Regions from separate parts of the Brevibacillus sp. HB1.4B genome, predicted to be linked through region 1. Evidence: predicted binding sites of a transcription regulator. Region 1 holds the regulator's gene; each other region holds the start of a gene.
What was found. The regulator LexA, encoded in region 1, represses DNA repair genes until DNA is damaged. The targets are predictions, from matches to a motif close to CGAACATATGTTCG.
Positions count from the first base shown of each region.

Region 2: HP398_RS24970 (WYL domain-containing protein) is a predicted target of LexA. The motif match lies at 3,098-3,111, and genes of this name have one in related genera.
Region 3: HP398_RS05365 (ImmA/IrrE family metallo-endopeptidase) is a predicted target of LexA. The motif match lies at 1,034-1,047, and genes of this name have one in related genera.
Region 4: uvrB (excinuclease ABC subunit UvrB) is a predicted target of LexA. The motif match lies at 1,282-1,295, and genes of this name have one in related genera.

Region 1 covers NZ_JABSUT010000009.1:266,257-271,374, forward strand. The annotation lists gene HP398_RS21855 (HelD family protein) at 1-1,880, opposite strand, end outside; gene crcB (fluoride efflux transporter CrcB) at 1,919-2,284, opposite strand; gene HP398_RS21865 (DUF896 domain-containing protein) at 2,380-2,577, opposite strand; gene yneA (cell division suppressor protein YneA) at 2,654-2,989, opposite strand; gene lexA (transcriptional repressor LexA) at 3,152-3,775, shown strand; gene HP398_RS21880 (DUF456 domain-containing protein) at 3,826-4,311, opposite strand; gene HP398_RS21885 (DUF4269 domain-containing protein) at 4,420-4,995, shown strand.
Region 2 covers NZ_JABSUT010000012.1:37,755-42,872, forward strand. The annotation lists gene HP398_RS24950 (nucleobase:cation symporter-2 family protein) at 1-36, opposite strand, end outside; gene HP398_RS24955 (xanthine phosphoribosyltransferase) at 69-659, opposite strand; purine riboswitch at 888-989, opposite strand; gene rsgA (ribosome small subunit-dependent GTPase A) at 1,128-2,213, opposite strand; gene HP398_RS24965 (hypothetical protein) at 2,457-2,720, opposite strand; gene HP398_RS24970 (WYL domain-containing protein) at 2,819-3,043, opposite strand; gene HP398_RS24975 (MFS transporter) at 3,197-4,438, opposite strand; gene HP398_RS24980 (YcnI family copper-binding membrane protein) at 4,714-5,118, opposite strand, start outside.
Region 3 covers NZ_JABSUT010000002.1:200,000-205,117, reverse strand. The annotation lists gene HP398_RS05365 (ImmA/IrrE family metallo-endopeptidase) at 538-1,017, opposite strand; gene HP398_RS05360 (3'-5' exonuclease) at 1,446-2,063, shown strand; gene HP398_RS05355 (SLATT domain-containing protein) at 2,274-2,876, shown strand; gene HP398_RS05350 (reverse transcriptase domain-containing protein) at 2,873-4,198, shown strand; gene HP398_RS05345 (DUF7660 family protein) at 4,263-4,502, opposite strand; gene HP398_RS05340 (barstar family protein) at 4,802-5,118, shown strand, end outside.
Region 4 covers NZ_JABSUT010000007.1:341,933-347,050, forward strand. The annotation lists gene HP398_RS19085 (hypothetical protein) at 1-196, shown strand, start outside; gene HP398_RS19090 (flagellar hook assembly protein FlgD) at 261-1,193, opposite strand; gene uvrB (excinuclease ABC subunit UvrB) at 1,374-3,350, shown strand; gene uvrA (excinuclease ABC subunit UvrA) at 3,366-5,118, shown strand, end outside.

The DNA of each region.
Region 1 (5,118 bases):
CGCGAAGAGATGTCCTCCCACAGTTGCGCTCGTGAGCGAGCCTTGACCATGATTGGTTTTTCACCATGTCGCAAAACCGGTTTTGCCAATACTGTCTCGGGCAATTCAATTTGCCGCAACACTTCATTGGCACAACGCATGATCTCAATAGTCGAACGATAGCTTTGTGACAACGTATAATAGGAAGGAAACAGCTGTGCAAAAATCCCCTTCGTCAACTCTTCCCAGGTATGAATCCCCCGGTAGCTATGAATACCTTGCGCAATATCTCCCACGATCGTTAACGAGTTTCGCTTAGTTGCCAATGCAATGACGGCTATTTCTAGCGCACTCAAGTCTTGTGCTTCATCCACGACCGTATGATCAAAATGCTCTGCCTTATTCATTCCTTCAACAATATGCTGCAAGTATAGCAATGCCGCGATATCTTCCGGCTCCAATCTCTCCTCTGCAAACAATGCAGCGCTAGACTGAGTCACATCACGTACAACTTCGTCTGAAATGTCAGCAGGTACGAGCTTGCGCAGCAATTCCTCGTCAGCAATCAACTCGCGATAAGCTGCGAAGATTTCCAGTCTCGGAAATGAAGTCAGGTACGTATCTAATATCTGCTCCAGCATTTTCTCGAATTTGTACAAGCCTTCTTTGTCCAAATCGACTTTTCGCTCTCGCAAATGGGCAAACAATTGCTTGTTCATTTCTTGTTTCAAATGCTTGCGAAGCGCTTCTACCCGTCTATGATACGGCATATTAGCGAACTGCTCCAAGAAGCATTGGCGAATAAAATCACCCGGAATCGAAAATACTTGCTTCGTTTTGTTGTATAAAAAGCTGAGCTTCTTGAAAGGAATTCTTGTTTCAACGATATACCGAATGTATTGCTCCAGCGCCTCCCGACAAGCGAGCGATCCTTTAAAGCGAAGCCTGTTTCGTGTCATTTCTTGCTGGCGCTCATCCTGCCCCTCTTCGAAGAACAATTGAAGAGGCTTATCAGGACTCACGATTCTCCATCCTTTTGGCAGCAGAGGCTTCACAAGACGCGCTGCCCAATCTACAAAAGTAGACTGTTGAACATCATCGACTCCCAGCTCAGGCAAAACCTCGGATATATAGGTAAGAAACATCCGGTTAGGTGCAAACACCATGAACTTTTTGGACATCATGGAATCCTGGTAGTTATAAATCAAATAGGAGAGTCGGTGCAGAGCAATGGTTGTTTTTCCGCTCCCCGCTACTCCTTGCACAACAATGGGCCGTTCTTTTTCCGCCCGGATAATATCATTCTGCTCGGATTGAATCGTAGCGACGATGTCTTTTAGCCTACTATCGTTCGCCTGATTCAGATTGGCTGCCAAAAATTCATCAATGAAGCCCTCTTGCAAAAATTCGTCGGGATGCCCCATCTCGCGGTTAATCGTTTCTTTTACCGCTCCATCATAGATGCCGACGATCTTTCCGTCTTCGATCGCAAAATTACGCTTTAGTCGAACTTCACCACGCACGATCTCGCGTCCCATCCGGTAAAACGCTTCTTTGCTCTCACCGGAATAATAAAGACTGGCGATAGGCGCGCGCCAATCCACGACGACAGAATCAAACGTATCGCTGCGTACAATTCCCCGTTTTCCTATGTAGACCTCATCCAGCTCGTAGATTTCATCTTTCAAGAAATCCACTCTGCCGAAATAAGGCTTCTCTCGACCCTGATCTTCCAGGTAGCTCAATTCCTTAGCCTTTTTATAGTTAACGACCTGTTTGACATAATCATCTGTTGCCTCGCGAATATCATTGCGAAGCTGCTCCATTTCTTCGTCGATCGCTGAAATTGTTTCATCCAGCTTTTTTTGTTCCCATTCATAATCACGATGCTGTGTACTCACATTCATTCCCCCTCACATGTATCGTGTCATTGAACGACTCAGGACCATTGCCTGGCCAACCATATTCCAACCGCACAAGAAAGTAGACCGACTCCCAAACTAAGCAGAGCGTACAAAGTGCCACGTAACAGGTGGCCTTCCCCCCAAAAAGAGACTACTTCCAAGGAGAAGCTTGAGAAAGTCGTAAATCCTCCCATGACCCCCGTTGCAAATAAGAGGTAGAGTGTCGGAGATAAAAAGCCACGTTCTTTCCCCAGCACGAACAAGATGCCGATGATCAAAGATCCACAAACATTGGCGATCCAGGTTCCCCACGGCCATCCCGGCTGATTCGCGAGCAAAGACAATAGGTAGCGCAAAAGAGAGCCAACTGCTCCTCCAACCGCCACAGCTATCCACGCCATCGCTTTCCCTCCCTGGCTATCACAGCTTATGTATGTCACAGAAAAAGACACCCTAGCGTCAAGCGAGGATGTCTGTCGTATCAGTAATTGTTATCTTACTGTTTTGGCTTATTTTCTTCAAGGTCTTCCACATAACGGATGGAATCCAAATTTGCTCTCAATGAAAGCTTAACGGCGTCAATGTACTTTTGGCGCAATGCTTTTTGTTCAAGCTTTTCCTCTTCGGTCAAACCTTCTTCGCGCGATTTTTTGACCAATTCGTTGATGCGTTTAATTTCTGCGTCAGATACCACTGCTGGTTCCTCCCACTCTGTAGTAGTGCCGCTTCATTATACCACATTCGAGTGATCCCGCAAGACAGCCGAACACTTACGGAGTATCAGGAAGGATGAGAGTCTGACCTGGGTAAATCCTGTTGCTCTCTAAACCGTTCGCATCCTTAATTTCTATTATATAGTCCCGAACATCCATCTGATCTGTATTGTATTGAACAGCTAACGACCATAGGCTATCTCCAGATTGTACGGTTACTTCTATGCCTTGTGGCTCCTCCATTGGCGAAGAAGCAAACACTAGTTCGGTTAACAGGTAAAAAAAGAGAGTAAATGTAATAAGAAACAAGAGAGCTTGTCCTCTCGTGATACCAAAACGAACACGACGTTCTTCTTTTTTCTCGAAACGATTACGTACTGTCAATGAATTCATAATAATGGCCTCCTCACAAACATACGTTCTGATCACTTGTAGCCTCATAATAAATGAGAACATATGTTCATGTCAACAAATAATCGAACTTATGTTTGTCGAACGCAAGCTCCCATGGTATAATATAGGAAAATATGTTCGAGAAATCAGGGGTGTCTTTCTATGTCAAAATTATCGAGTAGACAACAAGCCATCATCGAGTTCATACGAAAGGAAGTTCGTGATAAAGGATATCCGCCATCTGTACGTGAAATTGGGGAGGCTGTTGGACTAGCTTCCAGCTCAACAGTACATGGGCATTTGGCACGCTTAGAGAAAAAAGGCCTCATTCGTCGAGATCCTACCAAACCTCGTGCCATCGAATTGCTATCAGATGAAGATCGTTTTCAAGACAATTTCGAAGACTCTGTCGTCCGTGTGCCAGTAATCGGAAAAGTAACCGCTGGACAACCGATTACTGCCATTGAGGATGTAGAAGAGTACTTCCCGCTTCCAGACAATATCGTGACTTCTGACAAGGTCTATATGCTGCGCGTCTCCGGGAACAGTATGATTGATGCCGGAATTCTCGACGGAGACTACGTCATTGTTCGCCAACAGCACGTAGCCAACAATGGTGACATCGTCGTAGCCATGACAGAAGAAGACGAAGCGACCGTTAAAAGATTTTTCAAAGAAAAGAATCACTTCCGTCTCCAACCGGAAAATGCCACGATGGAACCGATCATCCTGGAGCATGTCACTATTCTCGGTAAAGTCATCGGTGTTTATCGACTCATTCACTAGTTCCCACGTAAAAAAGGACAGCCGAGGCTGTCCTTTTTGTTTTCTGTCTATTATCTGGCGATAAAAAACCAGATGATCATCGTAACTTGCAAGATGACTTTTACGACTGCACTACCCAAAAATCCGATCAGTGAGCCTACTCCCGCTTTCACTGCTCGCTCCATCGACTGCTTCTGCACCATCAACTCTACGAGAACGACGAATACGAACGGTAAGATCAGCATACCAAACGGTGGGAAAACGAAAATCCCGAGGATAATACCGACCGCAGCAGCAACGGACGACCATTTGGACCCTCCATACCTTTTCACGAAGTACATATTCGTCAGCAAGTCAGCACCGTAAAGCAGAATGCTTAGAACGACCATTCCCCACCAAAAGGATGCCGGCAATCCCGCTCCCGGATCTGCAATGAAAAAGTGATAGAGCAAAAAGCCCGCCCACAGTAATATCGTATCAGGTAAAACGGGTAAGAAAATTCCTGCGATGCTTAGCAAGAACAATAACACAACCACTACCCACAAAAATATTTCCATCTACTACACTCCCTTCATTTAGGTATACGAGTGATTATCGATTTCGTTGCGTACTTATTCACTTTTGTCTAAACTATTTTAAAAGAAAGCAGACATGGAGGTAGTCTCATGAGAAATTGGCATGATCTCTCCTACTTGGGCAGAGGGACGATTCGCCAAAAAGCAGCGTGGGAAGCGATTCAACAGACGCACATCATGGAAGTACTATCCGATTACCATCCAGTGCTTGCCGGAACCATCCCATTGGACATTGATGTTGTGCAAAGCGATCTGGATATTATTTGCGAGAGTCATGATCTGGAGCAGTTTGAGCAGGCTGTTCGTACAGCATTTGGCTGTTTGCCCGGATTTGAAGTGACACACTCAGATGTGAATAGTACGCCCACGTGCGTTATCTCGTTTTTCACAGCTGACTTTTGGTTTGAATTGTTTGCTCAACCGGTAGCTGTCGAAATGCAAAACGCCTATCGTCATATGGACATCGAAGCACGATTGTTAGACATAGGAGGCTTGGATGCGTATAAACAGATCAGGACTCTGAAGCAAAGCGGCATCAAGACAGAGCCTGCATTTGCTCGATACTTTCATATCCCAGGTGATGATCCATACGAGGCTTTGTTGCAATTGGAGCCGTTAACAGACCAGGAATTACGACAAAGAGTTCAGCTGCTGCGAAAGGATTAATCTTCGAGCAAAGAGCCAATCTCTGCTGCTTGAAAGCAGGAAGGATGCATCGCTTTCGGGCGAAAAGCTTTTTGAATGCGGGCTTTTTCGTTTCATGTCTCGCAACGCGCTTTTAACCTATAT
Region 2 (5,118 bases), on a different contig from region 1:
TAAGCCCAAAGTAACAATTTTATGTTTGGCTAGCATGAGTGAACCCTTACCTCCTATTCATTTTTTGATTATACGCGTGCAGGCTCTTCTTCAATAAAGTGAATGCCTTCTGGTGACATCGATTCAATACGTGCCAATGATTCGATTCGTACGCCAGCTTGCTCCAAGAGACCACGGCCTTCCTGGAAGCTTTTTTCGATAACAGCGCCAACCCCGACGAGATGAGCACCGGCATCTTTGATAATATTCGTAAGTCCCACCAGAGCAGCTCCCGTAGCTAAGAAGTCATCGACAATCAATACGCGGTCTTCTTTAGACAAATACTGACGGGAAACACTGATTTGATACGTTTCCTGGCGAGTAAAGGAATGAACAGGAGCAGAGTATACTTCCTCTGTCAACGTGACAGCTTTTTTCTTTTTCGCGTAGATAAAGGGAACACCCAACGCAAAGGAAGTCGCCATTGCAAAATGAATGCCACTTGCCTCAATCGTCACGACTTTTGTGATTTTTTCACCAGCGAACAGCTCGGCAAAACGCTGTCCGATCTTCATCGTCAATTGTGGATCTACCTGGTGGTTCAAAAACGCATCCACCTTCAAAACGGATGCCGACAGTACCTTGCCGTCCTGTACGATGCGCTCTTGTAATTCTTTCATCAATTCTTCCTCCTCGGGTATGGTTCCGGCCACTTTTATATCTGTAGCCTGCTGAAATATAGAAAGCCCAGAGCGGACAGTGTCACAAGCGGGCTACGTAACAAACCAACGCCAAGTGAAACTGTCCCTCTGGGCTTTTATCCCTTAGGTGTGACACATCAATCGTGCCTGCGTCGCTCGGACCAGCTTTCTTTCAACCCTATTATTCGAATAGGAAAGAAACGGAACCCTAGACGCACTTTCACTCGTAGTCAGGTGATTTACGGTCACCTGGTAGAAACGGATGGGCCTTATTCCCAAAATTATACGAGCTACCTATATCTATTTATTTCGAAGTGTAATAACGAGTATTGACCAAATCTATCATAACTCTCGCGTTATGAGCAAGCGTTAATTTTTGAAAACAAAAGGAAGCGCTTACTTGTCCATATAAAGGAAAGAGCCTTGATTTCTCAAGGGCTCTCGTGTTTATCGCTTCGGTTTTTTCTCCCGCATTTGAACGTTGATCTTTTTCCATTTATCCCTTTCAGCAGCTGCAAGCCTTGCGTCTTCTTTGCGCGCCAGATGTGCCAATTCTCGTTGAAGCTTCAGGTAACTGTCAAAGCGTGCTTTTTCCAATGATCCAGATTGGATGGCAGCTTGAACAGCACAGCCAGGCTCTCGCATATGCTTACAATCATTGAAACGGCATGTTTCCGCAATGGACTCGATATCGTCAAAGGCACCGCGGAAGCCTTCATCTGCCTCCCAGAGCTGCAGCTCCCTCATGCCCGGTGTATCGATCATCAGAGCACCACTCGGCAATCGGAACAGTTCGCGATGGGTCGTCGTATGGCGGCCACGGTCATCACCTTCGCGCACGCCACTGACTTTTTGCATTTCCGCTCCGCTCAATTTATTGATCAACGTGGATTTGCCAACACCAGAGGAACCCATCAAGGCAATCGTCTGGCCCTCGCCCAGATAAGGGTCGAGCTGATCCAGTCCTTCTCCCTGCTCAGCACTGACTACGTGAACAGGCACTCCGATTGCGACTGATTCTATCTCTGCCAAACATGCATCCAAATCGTCACACAAATCTGCTTTGGATAGCACAATCACCGGATTGGCTCCACTTTCCCACGCAAGAATGAGATAGCGTTCTATCCTGCGCAGATTTAAATCATTATTTAAGGAATTCACAAGGAAAACGGTATCGACGTTTGCGGCCACAATCTGCTCTTCCACTGTATCCCCAGCTACTTTGCGGGAAAACTTGCTCTTACGTGGAAGAAGTCCGTGGATGGAAGCTTTCTTTTCCTCAGGACGGGCACTGATCACTACCCAGTCCCCGACAGCCGGAAAATCTTCTCGTCCGATGGCTTCATAACGAAGCTTACCCGTTACTTCGCCCAAGAGTTCACCATGCTCACTCCACAGACGATAAATACGTTTATGTTCGAGTGTGATACGTCCCACACTGTAGCCTTGCTCGGCATAAGGGGCAAAATGATTAGCAAAATACTCATTCCAGCCCATAGATTGCAATACTTGTTGATTGGTTAGTTGATTCACTGCGGATTCCCCCTGCAATTGGTTAAATATATGGCTATCAGCCAGAACCAGTCACAGTCGAATCCTCATTTGGTGAACGATATTACTGTTCGCTTGAAAGGAGGATTCCTGTGACCCCGACTACGACACTCTGAACAAATTTGATGGCTACCATAAAACATCTCTCCTTTAGCAAACCTATCATTCAGGTTTGGAATCATATTTCCCAATTATTGTACCATAATGAAACAAAATGCAACAGCGTCAATCTCCCCCGCCGCCGCCTCCTCCGCTATCTCCGCCACCACCACTGTCTCCACCACTTCCGCTATCGCTGTCATAGCTATCCCAACGATCGCCTGAGTCGTGATTTCGATGATGGTGATTGTGATTGCTGTCGACATAGAAGGCTCCGCCCCCACTGTCTGAAGAGGAATGAGAGCGCCCACTTCCGCCTTTTGCAGCTTTGGACGCCAAGACAAATACTACGATCAAAAACATGATGACGATGACAATGAAGAACTCCATAATTTGTCCCCGCCCTTCCTCTTTTTTGAAGTTGTTTACCTATTTAGTATAACATAGTACCGCTGGAACAGGCTGGGGGCGCGGAGGATGATTCCTTTTCATCCGGCAAAATGACCAGACACAGGTGCGATCGCAAAAATGTTATCCAACACAAACACGCGAAACGCCTTCCTCCTATAACAGTATGCTTTCAAGCTCCCTTTGCTCTCATCAATATGCACAATACGGATCGTACGCCTGCTAGCCTCTCCATTCTTCTTCAAATAGATGATCTCCACTGCTTGCTGCCGGGTCGCGTACCTTCTCAACTCCAAAATCATCATGCTGCCACCACCACAAAATGTGTCTTCTTGTTGTTGAGATCATCATACCAAAAGAGAACATTCGTTCGCAAGTTTGTTTTCAACACCCAACTATTCCCTCAACAAAAAAGCATGCGCCCTAAAAATGGACACATGCCTTATGCTTGTTACAACTCAGCGCCTTCTAAGCGCACGTCCGAACACAATTAGAATCGGTGCCAACAAGATGGCCGCCGCAACCAACGAAGCGCGAATCGAAAACCGGGTCCCGATCCATCCGACAGCCGGACCACCTGCCGTTTGTCCCAAAGCATTGGACTGGCCCATCATCGACAAAACCGTCGCTCGCACACTGCTCTCAATGTTCAGATTCAGCCACGTATCATACAGCGGACTGCTTAATGATTGGATCACACCGATCAACAGCAACGCTACTAACGCCCAGCTAAAGCTAGGGGAAAAGGCAAAAGCAATCATCGCTGCAATTTTGAGACCCGTCAACGTGAACATGCCCACAAGGACAACCCGCTCATTGTTCACATCCAGCCTTTTTTCCACAACGCCTACGACGATGAGGCCGAGTAAGCTTGCGAGTGCGGCAATGATCCCGAACCACATTGGCATCGAAATAGCAGCCAGCTCTGGAAAGCCAATTTCTGCGATCAAATGCGCTTCCCACAAACGATCATACCCTTCAGAAGCTGCACCCGTAAACAGCGTCACGAACAAGATCAACATCAGAATCGGCTGGCTGCGAATCACTTTGGCACCCGAAGTCCACGTCTGAATCATTTCCTTCACGTGGGAAGCACCTTGCTCACGCTCACGAGGAATAAAACCGGTCTCCTTCATGAACAGAATCAGAAAGACACCAAGCCCCAGATACATGAGGCCACCTATGAGGTAAGGCAAGTTGGGAGCGAGTGTTGCCAATGCCACACTAAGTGCAATCCCGAGCAGATTCCCAAACAAGGAGTAGCGCTTGGCCTTCATGAAAATCGTACCGATCTTCTCTTCTCCGACCTCATCCACAATCCATGCAGTATCCGCTCCACTGATAAACGTATACCCGAGACCACTGACGACTTGCGAAAACAGCACCAAGCCGAAGACAGAAATAAACGGTACCCAAGCATCAAGCGTGGGAACAATCCCCTGCATTGCAAATCCGATTCCCAGCAAAAACATCCCGATAATGACGGAGCGACGGCGACTGTACGTATCCGCAACTACTCCTGTTATCCCTTCAAACACCAACACGGATAACTCCAATACCGTCCCGATCAAAAGCAATTCAAACGGGTTAAAACCCAGTGTCACGATGTAGTAAAGCGCATAGGTCGTGAACATGGTCGTATTGGCCAGGGAAGTCAAAAAGCTTTTGATCGTATATACTTTTGTCGCATTCATAGACATGGAAGCAGAATCCACCTTTTTTAGGCAGATGACGCGTTCCGTTTTCACATACTGATTGTTACTCTACAATCCTCTACTGTGCAAAATGCGTACGCGTCATGCTGCCGTTCCTATTTTTCCTTCTGTGTACTTGCTTGCTCTGAATAGTGTTTTTAACATGTGATATGCACCTCCGAAAGTAATTACAGCTATTATAGAATGATTTTAATTGTCATACAATGGAAAAAAGCTGTGCAGCATGATTGGACACACTGCACAGCTTGATTATGAAGTACTTACGCTTTTTTTCTAAACAGACCAACGATGGAAATCAGCAACGCCAAACCAGAAAGTACCAATGGCAAGGTATTATTGTTGCCTGCACCAGCCACTTCTCCGGCAGGAGCGGTTGCTGGCTTTTGTTCTTGTCCATGCTCATGCCCTGCTTCGCCTACACCAGCCTTAATGGTAGTGACAGACGCTGGCGTTTTGGAATCCTTGTCCCCTGTCCATTCCACAACCTCGCCATTTGCATAGGTCTGATAAGCCTTCCAAGCCAATTGGCCCTCTTCTTTCGGGTTTGCCCCTACAAACGTGAACTCTTGGAACTCATGCGCCTTGATTCCGCCTTCTGTTGCTGTCCACACAAGCGCTGTGTTCACACCGTCTTTATCTTTTTCGAACTCGTAGGTCCAGCCCGG
Region 3 (5,118 bases), on a different contig from region 1:
CAAACCCACCCTTCGATCGCGCAACTGCGGCCGCCTTCTCAGGGAATATTAAGTACAAGCGATAATACACAAATTCTTCAGACAGTAGAAACTCGTCAGCCATCATGGATATATCCATCGGCTGGTCATAGGAGATGATCACCTCTTACAGCATCTTCATAGGCATGAACAGGTAAGAAGAGAAGTTCTTACCTGGCGCTCTTGAAGTGCATGGAGGGCCTTTGTTGTATGCATCTGACAGATCGTATGTAAGTATAGATGACTGAATTCTTCAACTAGCAATACCTTGTAGTTGATATAATTGGCAACTTTAGGTATTAAAATAAACTCATTCCGAAACCCAGTACATACGGAGTATGTGAGGTCTGAGGTCCATAAGCATTCCTCTTAGAATAGGCATATTTTAGTAGTTACACCTATAATAATGTTTTATAGGTAAAAAATCCGTCGTATTATGTCGAAAATCAGGAATAATACCATATTTACTTTTAAGTAATGGCGAAAAATGAAAAAACCTGCTATTTAAGCAGGGGAAAGTTAGACTACAGCAAGTTTTAATTTATCCTGAATTTTTTGTAATCGTGCTGCGCATAGTTCTGGCGTAACCTTAAACTGCTCTGATAGGACATCCAGTATCTCTGGCTGCCTAAAATCATACCTTGTCAGCATGTGCTGTGGCAGCGCAGCATACCTAGTAAAATTCTTAGCATCCCATTCCTGCAGTTCTCGAAATGCCGCTGGCATCATAATTTGGCGGCCGGCATGACGAAGAATATGGCATAGCTCATGATAAAAATGTTCCCGTTGAACAGACGAGGGAAGTCTACTGTCGATGGTGATACTTTTGAAGCGGCCGAACTCATATGCCATTGATGGGATCTCTTTGTATAAGAGATGGATGTGTAATGATCTTGCAATACGTTGTTCGTCTAATTCGTCAGGTGTTTTTATGCCAAGTTGTTTGTAGAAGTGGCTTATCCAAGTTTCAAGAGGGGTAGGAGTGTAAAATAGCTTCATTGATTCACCTCTAGTAGGAACGTTTGTTCTGTATATAATCTTACCATTCCTACTTTTTTCCTACTAGTGACAATTTGATGTACTGATTACGACTTAATTAGGAGAATATGTCGTTTTATGTCGGATAAACCTGATCGAATGTAGTAGGTAATTGGGACTATTTGCCGAATTGTATACATTCACCACTAATTAGCAAGGAGATGGCATTGTAAGGTACAAAGGTCAAATGATTTGTATCAGGTACAAAGTAAGGGACAAGGGCAACAAGGGGTAAGATCGGAAAGATAGAGTGTTTGAATTGATGCCAATTGAGGTAGTTAATAATAGTAAGCAAATTTTTTTCATTGTTAACATAATCCCTAGATATCTATATCCTGGTGCTTTGATTTCTTAAAAGTCAAGAAATGAGCAGTAGAAGGAGGATAATGATGCTTGAAGATTTAACGGTAATAGATTTTGAAACCAGTGGATTAGATAGTAAAAAAGATCGAGTAATCGAGTTAGCAGCTATTCGAGTAAAAAAGGGGGAAATAATAAGTGAATTTTCAACTTTAGTACATTTCAACGGTAATCTAACAGAAAAAATCACTGAAATAACTGGAATAACCAATCAAAATGTTGCTTTGGGGATGCAAGAAGATTTAGCCTTTAAGATGCTTTTCCAGTTCATAGAAGATAGTACCTTAATTGCCCACAATGCTGGATTCGATCTTGGATTTCTTCATTTCTCTTTAAAAAGAATAATGGGGCAGAGTTTTGAAAATAACTTTATCGACACTTTAACAATATGTAGAGATAGAAATGGTTACCCCCATACGCTAAATGAAATGTGTGCTCGGTATAGTGTTAGCGTCAATGAATCACATCGAGCGCTTGCTGACTCTTTAGCATGTTGGGAACTGTTTAAAAAACTAAACGAAGAAGAGAGTGTGGAGAAATATTTAAATGTACTGGGGTATTATAAAAAATACGGGCCTCCAAAATGGACACCAAATAATGCAAAATTAGTTGGTCAAGAAATCAATAATCTCAAAAATTTGGGTTAATTCTCAATTTATTGTTGAAATAAATACTGAAATATAATAAAAATAAGTTGTGTGAGCCCTTATCTCTTCTATATTAGAGATAATTCCTTCGGGAATGAGTCTAATTAACAAGAATATTCTATTCTTCTTTCATAATTATATGAGAGAACCCTTTATTGGGTGAAAATGTAAAGTATCAAGGGCTCACATTTATTTATGTAGGGTGGTCAAATGACAAAACAGGATAAAATCTATACAAGACTATTAGATAATATTTGGATTACGAGAAAATGTCGTATTCAGACTTCAGAGAGATTAGAATCGACTGATTTTTGGGCACAAGTTCTAATTAATTATTATACTTTGATTGTTCTTGTTGCTTCAATTTGGACGATTTCCCCTGAAAACTCAACACCTTTCATCTCGTTTGTCCTAGTAATAGCTTCGTTATTCTTATTTGCTTCAACTTTATTTGTTAGCTCTAGGGACTTTAAAAGTAGAGCAAAGGACTTGAAAAATTGTTACTTGAAAATGGAGGGATTATATAGAGAACTACAAATCATTCAAGAAGATCCAAATACTAAGGAAATTAATCTCGCTCAGTTCAAAGACATTTCAAACAAGTATGATGATTTATTAAGTAATGTCGAAAATCACAGTAAATATGATTATTTAATTTTTATAAAAGAACAAAAAATACGAGAACTATCCCTATCAGAGAATCAAAGAATATTTTGGTACAGAGTTCGTATTAGAATCGTCATTATTGGATTATTTATTCTACCTCTGCTAATCCCAAGTATTCTGATTTTTTTAAAGGGTGAATCTGTATGAGTGGATTTGATGTTTACAAAAAAAAATTTACTGAAAAAGAAATTAGACATGTGTACGAAACTGTGATCAAAAAGAAAGCAACAACTGGATTAGATCGAATTAATAAGGAAACATTTGAAAAGAATCTTGATGAGAATATTGAAATTATTACTAGGAAAGTTGCAAATGGCACATATGATTTTATTTCATATAAAGAGAAACTAATCATGAAAGGAAGGGATAAATTCCCAAGGGTAATTTCAATTCCAACTATAAGAGACAAGATTACTTTAAATATAGTAAAAGGTATTTTATCTACTGAGTTCCAAAGTGTTACGAATAACGAACTAATCCAAGTTAAAATAGGTAAACTACAGGATTCAATTCAGAATGATGGGTATGATTACTTTATCAAGTTTGACATCAAGAATTTTTATCCTACGATAAACCACAGAATATTACTCCAGAAGGTAAGAGGTAGAATTAAGAGCAGGAAAATATTAACTCTAATTAAAAGAGCAATACAAACTCCAACAAAGTCACCTGCAAACACAAATGATCAAAATGTAATAAATATAAAAGGAGTACCGCAAGGTTTATCAATATCAAATGTTCTTGCTGACGTTTACTTAAACGAAATAGATAATGATTATATCGGGAAAAAGAATTTAAAATATTTTAGGTATGTTGATGACATAATAATTCTCTGTCACAAAAAGGATGTAACTACTATCCGCAATCAGATTAATAATGAGTTTAAGATGTTGAAATTGAAAATCAATATAGAAAAAACAAATTCTGGAGAACTTGAAAGCGGGTTTGAATTTCTTGGTTATCATATAAAAACAAAGCACTATTCGGTAAAGGATCAATCGCTAAAAAAGTTGAAGCAGTCAATATTAACAACTTTTTCCGAATATAAGTATTCTAGTTTACCGAATAAACTTGAAATATTACTTTGGAAGCTAAATTTAAGGATAACAGGCTGTAAATTTGATTCTAAAAAATTTGGATGGTTATTTTTCTTTTCGCAAATTAACGACGAATCGTTATTATTTAAACTTGATTGTTTTATAAAAAAATTGTGTACAAGATATGGGGTTCCTAAACAAAATATTAAACGATTTGTAAGGACATTTTCGGAGATTCGTGAAAATGTTACTAGAACTAAGTATATTCCTAATTTTGATAATTACAGTACCGCAGAGAAAAAACTAATATTGAAAAATATTTTCAATATCAAAGTATCAAAATTTACAGATGAACAAATTGATAATAAATTCAAATGGCAGATCTTTAAGTCAGTCAAAGAGTTAGAAAAGGATATTCAAAATATATCTTAACAACAAGACTCACATAATTATTGTGAGTCTTGTTGTCATTTCGTTGCTCCGCAAGATACGCTAACTACTCATAAATCTTCCCCATGTACAATATAGTAGCAAGAGACTTCCACTCGGGCTGATCCGGCAGATACTCCATATCTAGTGTATCTTCCATCCAGGATTCCATTGCCTCTAAAAAGGCAGCGAGCGATAGGTTTTCCCATTCATCAGGGTTAATTTGAAGATCGTGTCTTAAAGCCTTTATGAATTGAATAAGTTCATCTTTGGAATCAACATTGTTGCATTTCTCAAAAAGGTCCATAATAATTTCTCCTCACGTGTAACAGTAAAGACACTTATAGTTTAACTCATCTCGTTGTGATTTCTGAATCCCTGTTCGGCATGATTCCTTAAATACCTGACATGCTCAAAAACATTTGTAATTGTCAGTAGGGGAATCTCTCTGTCATGAAAAATCTCAACTTCGACTAATTACCATCGACTGCAGTGATGTTATCAAATGTGGGGCAGATTCTTTATATATCCGTTTGTACACACTACTCCTGACTTTTCCAGCATGTTACTATGATACTAACTATCTGGAACTTGGTGGTGAAGAATATGGATATTGAGTTTGAAGCCAAAGTATGTCACATTGGATTATCCATAGGGTTCTTTTCTAAAGATCATATAATCGTGTGGGCAGATAAAGTAATTGATCTTTTAGAGGTAACAGTTATACCTGATAGAGTGTTTGACCTTTCAATGGTAAAAAAAGAGGAGGACATTCCTCGCTTACTTATCGAGCTTTGCACTAACACAGACGAAGAAACAGCACTAAAAACAATAGTTGGAATGATTAACTTCAGTTACAAAAACAAACACTATACTCTTTATGAGACATGTGAAATTCTCTATAGGTTATCAAATTACGTTGA
Region 4 (5,118 bases), on a different contig from region 1:
TTTACTGCAAACCTTTCCACTTGAGCTGACCTACATCCACCAGCCGGATTACGAGAAAAACACGATTACATGGAAGCTCGGCTATGACCTTTCGTTCCGTCAAACTCGCTCGCATTGCTTCTGCGGGGGAGAATTTAAAGTAGATGATACGTTTTATGTGGATGCGATAACCGGGAAAGTGATCGTAAACGAATAGCACCCTGCAAAAGAAAAAGCCGCCTTCTCCGATTGCGAAGATGTGCGGCTTTTTGCATGGGATTCTAGGCAGTTGCTTCGAATCCTGTGATTTGGTTGAGAGCGACTTTCTTATCATCCTTGAGGACGAATTCGACTACTCCGTTTTTCATGCTGACAGCTTTGACCACGCCTGTAAGAGGCGTATTGGTAGTGGTACCGTCCGGATTCGTCTGAGACTGATTGTACGTGATGTTGTAGCCGATCATTTGCGCATAGGCAAGGGAGTTGCCCATTGTTCTGTTTTCAGGTTTCACCGTCATGCCTACGATTTCTTCGGCTTTTACGGTTGATCCATTATCCAGTTGGAATTGTGCGGTACCGTTTTTAGTGGTAAAGCCAGTGATGACGCCATTCAAGATTTCATCAACCTTGGAAACGTCGTTTTTGGTATCTGGATTGCCATCCCGGTCGACTTCCTTGGTTACTTTATAGGAAATCTCACGACCGATCATTTCCATGTACTTCACGCTGTTGTCGAGCGTATTGCCGGCCAGACCTTGCGATTCCAATCCGGAGACGTCTGCCAGCGGAATCGGTGTCGATTCGCCTGCGATACGGAAGTAGATTTTGCCTTGATCCATGTATACGGCATCAAGTACGCCTTCTTTCTTCTCCGTCTTAGTTTCTCCCGTCATCTCGTCTTTTGTAGTAAGGGAGTACGAAGCAGTACGACCTACCAGCTTTTCATACTTCTCCAAAGTGACCATGCTGTTGTTCGATTGCTCCATCAGCGTGGTCATTTTTGTGATTTTTTCTACCATGGTCAGCATACTTGTTTGCTGGATGAACTGAGAGTTGTCCATTGGGGACATAGGGTCTTGATGTTTTAACTGCTCGAGCATGAGCTTCATAAAGGCATTTTGGTCGAGCTCGGTGGTGAATTCTTTTTTGCCTTTATAGCTCAAATGAGGTTGTATATATGGGTTATTTTTAACGGTTGTTCCGGTATCTGACATGTCAATCCTCCCTGAAGGTGGCGAGTCTATCTGTGCATGTTTGCACTTCCTTCATCTTATATCGGAAAAATTGGAGGAAAGATGAAGACAAACGTTTGTTCGAATTTTGGGCTTAAACTAGCCGGAATTGTGTTATAATGGAAGTAGAAACAGTCATGCTATGAGGAGATGAACGAGGGAATGGAGCGTTTTGAATTGGTATCGGAGTTTCAACCGTCCGGTGACCAGCCGACCGCCATTGCCGAGCTGGTGGCAGGGTTGCAAGCTGGCAAGCGACACCAGACATTGCTGGGGGCAACGGGAACGGGAAAGACTTTTACGGCTGCCCAGGTAATTGCTCAGGTGAACAGGCCAACACTCGTGATGGCACACAACAAAACTCTGGCCGCTCAGCTTTGTGCAGAGTTTAAGGAGTTTTTCCCGAACAACGCGGTGGAATACTTCGTCAGCTACTACGATTACTATCAACCCGAAGCATACATTCCCCAATCGGATACGTTTATTGAAAAAGACTCGAGCATTAACGACGAGATCGACAAGCTCCGTCACTCGGCTACCAGTGCTTTGTTTGAACGCCGAGATGTCATCATTGTTGCCTCCGTCTCCTGCATTTACGGATTGGGTTCTCCTGAAGAGTATCGGGAGTTGCTCTTGTCTTTACGTGTTGGCATGGAAACAGGACGGGACGAGATTTTGCATCGTCTGGTCGATATCCAGTACACACGCAACGACATCAACTTCACGCGCGGTACGTTCCGTGTGCGGGGTGACGTCGTGGAGATTTTCCCTGCCTCAGAGAGTGAGCAGGCGATTCGCGTTGAGTTTTTTGGAGATGAAATAGAGCGGATTACTTCGATTGACGTACTGACCGGCGAGATTTTGGGACAGCGTGATCACATTGCCATCTTCCCTAAATCTCACTATGTGACGCGCGAGGAGAAAATGAAGCTGGCTGTCCAAAGCATCGAGGCCGAGCTGGAAGAAAGACTGAAAGAATTCCGTGACGCGGGAAAGCTCTTGGAAGCACAGCGACTGGAGCAACGTACACGGTATGATATTGAGATGATGATGGAGATGGGCTTTTGCTCCGGTATTGAAAACTACTCGCGCCATCTGACAGGACTGCCTGCCGGGCATGCTCCTTATACCTTGTTGGATTACTTCCCTGAAGATTTTATCGTCATGATGGATGAGTCGCATATGACCTTGCCGCAGGTTCGGGGGATGTATAACGGTGACCGCGCACGGAAGGATGTACTGGTCGATCACGGATTCCGTCTGCCTTCTGCACGCGATAACCGCCCACTCAAGTTCGAGGAGTTTGAAGGAAAGCTGAAACAAGCGATTTACATTTCAGCTACGCCGGGTCCTTATGAGCTGGAGCACAGCCCAGAAATGGTGCAGCAGGTGATTCGTCCGACAGGCTTGATTGACCCAACGGTTACGGTACGTCCGATCAAGGGACAGATTGACGATTTGATTGGCGAAATCCAAGCCACGATTGCGAAAAATGAGCGGATTCTCGTCACGACTCTGACGAAGAAAATGTCTGAGGATTTGACGGACTATCTGAAAGAAATCGGAATCAAGGTCCGCTATCTTCACTCGGATATTAAAACGATTGAGCGGATGCAGATATTACGTTCATTGCGCTTGGGTGAGTTTGACGTGCTAGTCGGAATCAACCTCTTGCGGGAAGGCTTGGACTTGCCGGAAGTATCGCTTGTGGCGATTTTGGATGCAGACAAGGAAGGCTTCCTGCGCAATGAGCGTTCGCTGATTCAGACGATTGGTCGGGCTGCGCGGAACTCAGAGGGACGCGTTATCATGTACGCGGACAAAATGACAGATTCGATGACCTCTGCGATTCGAGAGACAGAACGTCGTCGCTCCATTCAGATGGCTTACAATGAAGAGCACGGCATCACGCCGCAAACCGTGAAAAAGTCCGTCCGCGAAGTGATCGAGGCGACCAAGGTTGCGGAGGAAAAAGCAGATTACTTGCCACATGCAGACTTTAAGAAAATGCCGAAGAAGGATCGCGTGGCTGTTATAGAACGTATGGAAGAAGAAATGAAGGAAGCGGCACGCAACCTTATGTTCGAGCGTGCGGCCGAATTGCGTGATTTGATTCTTGAGCTGAAGGCGGAACTCTAAGGAGAGGTTTTTTTCATGCCATTAGAACATATTGTCGTAAAGGGTGCACGTGCCCACAATCTGAAAAATATTGATGTAGTCATTCCGAGGGACAAATTCGTCGTTCTGACGGGTTTGTCTGGCTCGGGTAAGTCCTCGCTTGCTTTTGACACGATTTACGCAGAGGGACAACGACGCTATGTCGAGTCTCTGTCTGCATACGCCCGTCAATTTCTTGGGCAGATGGACAAGCCGGACGTGGATTCGATTGAGGGACTTTCCCCTGCGATCTCGATTGACCAGAAAACAACGAGCCGCAACCCTCGCTCCACGGTAGGTACGGTTACGGAAATCTACGACTATTTGCGCCTTTTGTATGCGCGTGTTGGGAGAGCGGTTTGCCCGGAGCATGGCATCGAGATCCAATCTCAGACCATTGAACAAATGGTCGATCGACTATTGGAGTATCCTGAGCGCACGAAAATGCAGATTCTCGCGCCGATGGTACAAGGACGCAAGGGAGAGCACGTCAAGTTGTTCGAGGACATCCGCAAGCAAGGTTTCGTCCGTGTGCGGGTCAATGGTGAAATTACCGATCTGTCTGAAGACATCAAGCTGGAAAAGAACAAGAAGCATAACATTGAGGTTGTCGTTGACCGGATCGTCGTGAAGCCGGATGTACAGGCGCGTCTCGCAGACTCCTTGGAAACGGCACTTCGCTTAGCAGATGGCAAGGTCATCGTCGATGTAATGGAGCAAGAAGAGCTGCTGTTCAGTGAAAAGCATGCTTGCGCGATTTGTGGATTCTCCATCGGGGAGCTAGAGCCGCGGATTTTCTCCTTTAACAGCCCGTTTGGTGCTTGTTCGGAGTGTGATGGACTGGGTGTCAAGTTGGAGGTAGACCCGGATATGGTCGTTCCCGATGCGACGAAGACGCTCGATGATGGGGCGATTGGCGCATGGGAGCCGAAGACTTCTACTTACTATCAACAATTGTTGGAATCAGCTTGCCGCCACTTTAACATTCGGATGGATGTGCCATACGAGGAGCTTACAGCAGCGCACCGACAAATCTTGATGTACGGCAGTGAAGGCGAAAAAATTCACTTCCGCTATGAGAACGAGTTCGGGCAAGTGCGTGAGGCGGTCGTACCGTTCGAGGGTGTCGTCATTAATCTGCAACGACGTCATCTGGAGACGAGCTCAGATTACATCCGTGAACAAATCGAAGGCTTCATGAGCCAAAAGGCGTGTCCTGTCTGCAAAGGCCAACGTTTGCGTCAAGAGAGCTTGGCGGTAAAGGTCGGGGAGCGCAGCATTTCCGAGCTGACTACGCTGTCGATTCTCGATGCGCATCAGTTTGTCGGTGGGCTGGAACTGACAGAGCGGGAAACGAAGATCGCGAACCTGATCGTAAAAGAAATCAAGGCGCGACTGAACTTCTTGATTGATGTCGGACTGGATTACTTGACGCTGAGCCGTGCGGCGGGAACATTGTCCGGGGGAGAAGCGCAGCGGATTCGACTGGCTACGCAGATCGGCTCTAGTCTGATGGGCGTTCTCTACATTTTGGATGAGCCGAGTATCGGACTACATCAGCGGGATAACGCGCGTCTGATCAAGACGCTGGAGCATATGACCAAGCTGGGGAATACATTGATCGTCGTCGAGCATGACGAAGATACGATGATGGCTTGCGATTATATTATTGATATTGGACCGGGCGCCGGCATACATGGCGGTCAAATTGTCGCGGCAGGAACACCGGATGAAGTCATGAAGGACCCTA